DNA from 3 places in the Rahnella perminowiae genome. Region 1 is predicted to be linked to each of the others. Evidence: predicted binding sites of a transcription regulator. Region 1 holds the regulator's gene; each other region holds the start of a gene.
The links. Region 1 encodes CRP, which controls carbon source genes, mostly activating them, when cyclic AMP is high. Its sites were predicted from a motif close to ATGTGANNNNNNTCACAT; they were not measured.
Positions count from the first base shown of each region.

Region 2: the regulator CRP is predicted to act here: its motif matches at 723-740, upstream of J1781_RS02130 (iron-containing alcohol dehydrogenase).
Region 3: the regulator CRP is predicted to act here: its motif matches at 777-794, upstream of cdd (cytidine deaminase).

Region 1 is NZ_JAFMOT010000141.1:1,540-3,744, reverse strand. It holds gene J1781_RS01480 (phosphoribulokinase) at 1-51, shown strand, start outside; gene J1781_RS01475 (OsmC family protein) at 55-462, opposite strand; gene crp (cAMP-activated global transcriptional regulator CRP) at 825-1,457, shown strand; gene J1781_RS01465 (YccS/YhfK family putative transporter) at 1,519-2,205, shown strand, end outside.
Region 2 is NZ_JAFMOT010000146.1:16,322-18,526, forward strand. It holds gene dtnK (D-threonate kinase) at 1-655, opposite strand, end outside; gene J1781_RS02130 (iron-containing alcohol dehydrogenase) at 847-1,983, shown strand; gene J1781_RS02135 (dihydrodipicolinate synthase family protein) at 2,027-2,205, shown strand, end outside.
Region 3 is NZ_JAFMOT010000171.1:58,282-60,486, forward strand. It holds gene cdd (cytidine deaminase) at 1-717, opposite strand, end outside; gene J1781_RS09990 (arginine ABC transporter substrate-binding protein) at 892-1,626, opposite strand; gene artM (arginine ABC transporter permease ArtM) at 1,857-2,205, opposite strand, start outside.

The DNA of each region.
Region 1 (2,205 bases):
ATCATGGCGCCACTGGTGCAGCGCCTGATGGAAGGTAAGAAAATCGAGTAAACTTTATTCCGCAGCAATCACTTCAAAGCTGTGGGTGATGGTGGCCGCTTTACCCAACATCAGAGACACTGAACAGTATTTTTCGGCAGACAGGCTGACCGCACGTTCAACAATCTTATCGCTCAGATCCTTACCGGTGACGATAAAATGCAGATTGATATGCGTGAACAGACGCGGCGCTTCTTCGCGGCGTTGTGAAGTCAGCTTCACTTCACAATCACGCACGTCATTACGGCCTTTCTGTAAAATAGATACCACGTCAATTGCACTGCAGCCGCCTGCGGACATCAGTAACATTTCCATCGGGCTTGGGGCTTTATCGCCCGCGTTACCATCCATTGAAATCTGATGACCCGACGCTGACTCACCTAAAAAGGTCAGCCCTTCAACCCATTTGACACGTGCGTGCATGAACTATTCTCCCGGTGAATAAACTTTTAGAAATCTGCTCTCAGAGTACCCTTTAGACCAAAATCTGGCAACGTAACCCGATCGCCATCATGCTGAAGCGAGACAACAGAAGACAGCATCTCAAACCTGTGCTACAAACAAAGCCGAAACATACTTTCCAGTAAATTGCGGTGACGGTTTTTGCGGTTTAAGAACAGAACCCACGGTGTTAACAGCAATAAACAGGCTGTTGCACTCCGACATCCGCTTGCAGCATTTCTGGGGAGTTATATGCTGAAAGGGCGCTTTGGATTTGAAGTGCCATACAGGGAACTCTGAGCCCTGTGATTTTGGGCAGCGATAACAACAGAGGATAATAGCTAATGGTTCTCGGCAAGCCACAAACAGACCCGACTCTTGAATGGTTCCTGTCTCACTGTCATATACATAAGTATCCTTCTAAAAGTACGCTGATTCACCAGGGTGAAAAAGCCGAAACGCTTTACTACATCGTGAAAGGGTCAGTTGCTGTCCTGATTAAAGATGAAGAAGGCAAGGAAATGATACTGTCCTACCTTAACCAAGGTGACTTCATCGGTGAGCTGGGACTCTTCGAAGAAGGTCAGGAACGTAGTGCCTGGGTACGTGCTAAAACTGCCTGTGAAGTGGCTGAAATTTCGTATAAAAAGTTCCGCCAGCTGATTCAGGTTAACCCGGATATTCTGATGCGTCTCTCCGCGCAGATGGCCAACCGTCTGCAAGTGACGTCAGAGAAAGTCGGCAACCTTGCCTTCCTCGACGTAACCGGTCGTATCGCTCAAACGTTGCTCAACCTGGCTAAACAGCCTGATGCAATGACCCATCCGGACGGGATGCAAATCAAGATTACCCGTCAGGAAATTGGCCAAATCGTCGGTTGTTCACGTGAAACAGTCGGACGAATCCTCAAAATGCTGGAAGATCAGAGCCTGATCTCCGCACACGGGAAAACGATTGTCGTTTACGGCACACGTTAATCCCTCGAAAATTGGCGCGGCAGAATACTGTCGCGCCTTTTTTATGGGCTAAGCTTTACCCATGACGTTATGGCGAAAACTGTTTTACCATCCTGAAGTGAATTACGCGCTGCGCCAGACGCTGGTGTTGTGCCTGCCTGTTGGCATTTGCTGGCTGTTTGGCAACTTGCAAATGGGTCTGCTGTTTTCCCTCTGCCCGGCCTGCTGTAACATCGCCGGTCTGGATACCCCGCACAAACGCTTTTTCAAACGTCTGATCGTCGGCGGTTCACTGTTTGCCGTGAGCAGCATTCTGCTGCAACTGATGCTGGAAAACTGGCACGTTCCGCTGCCGCTGATCATGCTATCACTGGCGTTATTGCTCGGCGTTACCGGTGAAATCAGCCCGTTACATGCGCGCCTGTTACCCGGCGCGCTGGTAGCCACTATTTTCACACTGAGTATGGTCGGCGTGCGCCCGATGTGGCAGGCACCGGTGCTGTTCGCAGCAGGCACAGCCTGGTACGGGGTGTTTAACTGGGTGTGGTTTCGTATTTCGCAAGAACAGCCTATGCGCGAAACGCTCAGCCAGCTTTATCTGCAACTCGCGGATTATTTCGAGGCCAAGTACAGTCTGCTGACGCAACATACCGATCCCGAGACGGCGTTGCCGCCATTACTTACCCGTCAGCAGCAGGTTATCGATCTGATTGCCCTGCTTTATCAGCAATTACACATGCTGCCACAACACGGACATCATCATCACCAT
Region 2 (2,205 bases), on a different contig from region 1:
TCAGCTTCAGATCTTCTGGCGTCTCGCTGTCCGCTATCAGAATGCGGACGCCGGACGCCACAAGAGCAAATATCACTTTGTGCAAATCACCGCTTCGTAACGCTTCAAGGCTGACGTGGTGCTGTTTCAGCGACGTCTGTTCAGCCAGTCGCTCTGCTATGCTGGCGGTATGCACCGGCGTTTTCGGATCGCTCGCAAATTCGGTTTCAGTCAGCAATTGGCCGTTGACGTAACATTTACCATCCGCCACCACACGACCAAGTGCAGGCACAGCGGGAGCGACAATCGCCAGCGGGCAATGGAGCACCGTCAGCGCCGCTTCGGTTTCTGCCCCTAAATTGCCGCGCAGAGTGGAATCAATTTTCTTAAACACCCAATGCTGACCAGAGATGGCCGCCATTCCCGCCTGCACAGCCAGAGTCACTTTCTGTGCCGCCTGTGCCGCGCTCAGCGCCCGGCTGTCACTGCTGTAAATCACCGCGCTTGCGCTGCTGCCCCTCTGCACTTCAGTCTGAATATCAAACTGCACATGCGCGGTCAGCCCCTGGCGGACAAGCGCCACGCCGGTGTCATTCGCGCCGGTAAAATCGTCAGCGATAACCAGAAGCGCGGCAGGCGTGCGATACGCCGGGATTGTCAGTGTTTCAGCCATCATGGCTCCGTAAAGGATCGGGTTGGGTTAATCTTGCTGGATATGATTATATTCAATCATGATTGATTATATGTGAGCAACATCAAATTATTCAACTTCAATTTCGCCTATAAATTGCCCTGACGATGTGAGGCATATCGACCTTTGGTGATTGAACTCACTCTTACAAAAGACTCAGACGGCAGGAATCAGGCATGAATATAAACAGTACGATCATCAGCGGTTATCAGTCATTACAGGACATTGGCTACCTTCTGACCGGAAAACGACAGGTGCTACTGGTCAGCGATAAGAACATTATCGGCCTGCCGCCGGTGCAATCGCTGATAACACAGATGCAGAAAGCAGGCTGTCAGGTGACGGTAATTGATAACGTGCCGCCGGAGCCAAGCCAGCATGACGTTACGGCGATCCTAAGCGCGCTGAAAAAGCCTGTCGTAGATCTGGTGATTGGCGCAGGCGGCGGCAGCGTGCTGGATGTGGCAAAACTGCTTTCCCTGCTTTGTGCGGGCGATGAAAACGTCACGCTGGAAAGCCTGCTGGCCGGTGAAAAGCCGCAGCGCCGCACCCCGTCTTTGCTGATCCCGACCACTGCCGGCACCGGGTCAGAATCCACGCCAAACGCGATTCTGGCTATCCCGGAAAAGGAAACCAAAGTCGGCATTATTACGCCAGTGATGCTGCCTGATTATGTGGCGCTGGTGCCGGAACTGACCACCAGTATGCCTGCGCACATCGCGGCCTCCACCGGCATTGATGCGCTGTGCCATCTGTTCGAATGCTTTACGTCAGTGATCGCCAGTCCGGTCAGCGACAACTTTGCCCTGGTCGGCATGAAGAAACTGTTCGCCAGTATCGAAACGGCCGTCGCTGAGCCGGGAAATCTGGCAGCACGGCTGGATATGCTGTGGGCGTCTTATTACGGCGGCGCGTCGATTGCCCATGCCGGTACGCATATGGTGCATGCGATGTCCTATCCGCTCGGCGGGAAATATCACATTCCTCATGGGATTGCGAATGCCATTCTGCTGGCACCGTGCATGGCGTTTGTACGACCGTCTGCGGTCAGTAAATTCGCCCGCGCCTGGGATTTAATTCCGGACGCTGACCGGAAATTAAGTGAGGAAGAAAAATCCTATGCGCTGGTGGAATATTTTGACGCACTGGTACATCGCCTGGATTTACCGGTCAAATTAAGCCAGCTGAATATCACACCTGACGACATTCCCTATTTGTCGCAGGGGGCAATAGAGGTACAACGTTTGATTAAAAATGTGCCCATGCCGGTTGAGAAAAATCAAATAGAAGAAATTTACCGCAGCATCAGATAACCCCTTATTTCGTATCCGATGACAACGACGTGAAGAGAATAAGATGAATAACATTACCGGAGTTTATACCGCGATTGTGACGCCCTTTTCCGCTGACGGAAAACTCGATAGCGACGCATTGCGCCAGCAGGTAAAACGCCAGAAACAGGCAGGTAATAATATTTTCTGCAACGGCACCAACGGGGAATTTTTTATGCTCAGCGAGCAGGAAAAAATTCAGGT
Region 3 (2,205 bases), on a different contig from region 1:
AGGAAGGCCCGGGTTGAACGCGGCATTTTCGGCATAACGTCCCCCGAACTGCTTACCGTTGTGCGTTTCCAGCGCCACACCGCTGTGTGACTTACTGTAAGGTGCATGACTTTGATTGCAGGCATCCAGCGCAATAAGTGCCAGGGAGTCAGCATCTTTCAGTGTATAACCGTGGTTTACCCGGTCCATCAGCAGGGTCGTGATGTCCAGATCTTTCGGGCCAAAGGAGTGCGGCAAATAATCGCCAAGTGTTGCCACATCACGATCGGGCAGATGAATATCCAGTGCCGTGCCGCTGGCCAGCTCATTCATAAACTGGCGGCAATGGCCGCAGGGGGTGTAATTCACGGTAATCGACACCAGACGGGTTTCACCGCGCAACCAGGCGTGGGTTACCGCTGACTGTTCTGCATGCACTGTCTGTTGCATGGGGGCACCGGCAAACTCCATATTGGCACCGAAATACAGGTTACCCGACGTGCCGCGCGCCACTGCGCCCACATTAAAATGAGAGATAGGTGTAACGGAGCAGGCCGCGGCCAGAGGCAACAGAGCAAATGCCAGCGCGCCATCGTCCAGCCCGGTCGCCTGTTTTATCTGCGCAACGTCAGCCGCAGTGAGCATTGCCGGGAAGTCATCATGTCGCAGAAACGGCTCAAGGGCGGAGGATAAATTTTCAGGGAGTGCCGCAAAGGCGGTGTGAAAACGTGCGTGCATAAACATTCGATCTCGCAGTGATTACGGTTGAACAGTGTAAAAGTCATTCCATGAATGTAGTGTGACGAATATCACTTTTTAGATGTAATAAGTTCTGCTTCGTTGCATATTTGGGAGATATCACGCATAACAGCCGCCTTTTCAGACGACTGTTAAAAGAGATTTAAGCGGGAATCAGTGAGCCGGGAACCACTTGTCATTGATCTTTTGGAACTCGCCGTTGGCTTTAATTTCTTCAAGTGCCGTGTTCAGCTTCGCCAGCAGTGCCTGATTATCAGGACGCACTGCCATGCCGACGCCGGTACCAAAATATTGCGGATCTTTAATCAGTTCACCGACTTCACCCAGGTTCGGATTGGATTTCAGCCAGCCGTTCAGGACCGCGGTATCCCCTAACAGTCCGTCCAGGCGACCACTCTTGAGATCCAGAATCGCATTCTGATAGCTGTCGTAGCCGACCGTGGTGATTTCAGGATGCTTTTCCATCAGGTATTTCTGGTGTGTGGTGCCATTCTCCAGGCCGACGCGTTTACCTTTCAGGTCCGCAACAGAAGCGAACTTGCCTTTCGGCCCGATGATCATCGCGGTGTTGGCATAGTAAGGCTGGGTGAACGTCACCTGTTTGCTGCGCTCTTCGGTGATATCCATACCGGAAATAATCACATCGAAACGACGGAATTTCAGTGCCGGGATCAGACCATCAAACGGCTGATTGGTGAAAGTACAGGTTTCCTGCATTTGCTTGCACAGCGCTTTCGCCAGATCGATATCAAAACCAATAATCTGGTTATCAGCTCCGATCGATTCAAACGGCGGATACGTGGCGGAAGTGCCGAAACGAAGAGTATCAGCGGCGGTGGCAGCAAAAGCACTGGCAGACAAGAGGGCAGCGAGGATCAGCTTTTTCATGCAATACGTTCCTGTTTAAAAAATGACATTCCCTTCTTGGTACAGTTTACTGATTTTATTACTCTAATCTGGCAACTGGCAGGAAGTGAGACCGTCTGATAAAGTGCCACTAAATGAATTTATATGCAATAAAATTGATTAAAAAACTATAAAAATGGAATGAGGCTGGTTTTCAGACACAAAAAAGGGACGATTTCTCGTCCCTGCAGAGTGCTATCTGGCTATCAGTATCAGTTGCGACGTTCAAACGCCAGGGCGCGACGCTCAATCAGGCGCATCATCAGGGTCAGCAACCCGTTCACACAAAGATAAACCACCCCTGCGGCACCGAACACCATCACGTCATAGGTCCGCCCGTACATCAGCTGACTGTGGCCCATCACATCCATCAGCGTAATGGTGTAGGCCAGCGAGGTACTTTTAAACACCAGCACCACTTCGTTAGAATATGACGACAATGCGCGCTTGAAGGCATAAGGCAACAGAATGCGCAGGGTCTGTGGTTTAGACATGCCCAGCGCTTCGCAGGATTGCCACTGACCAGACGGAATGGCACGTACCGCACCCGTAAACAGCTGT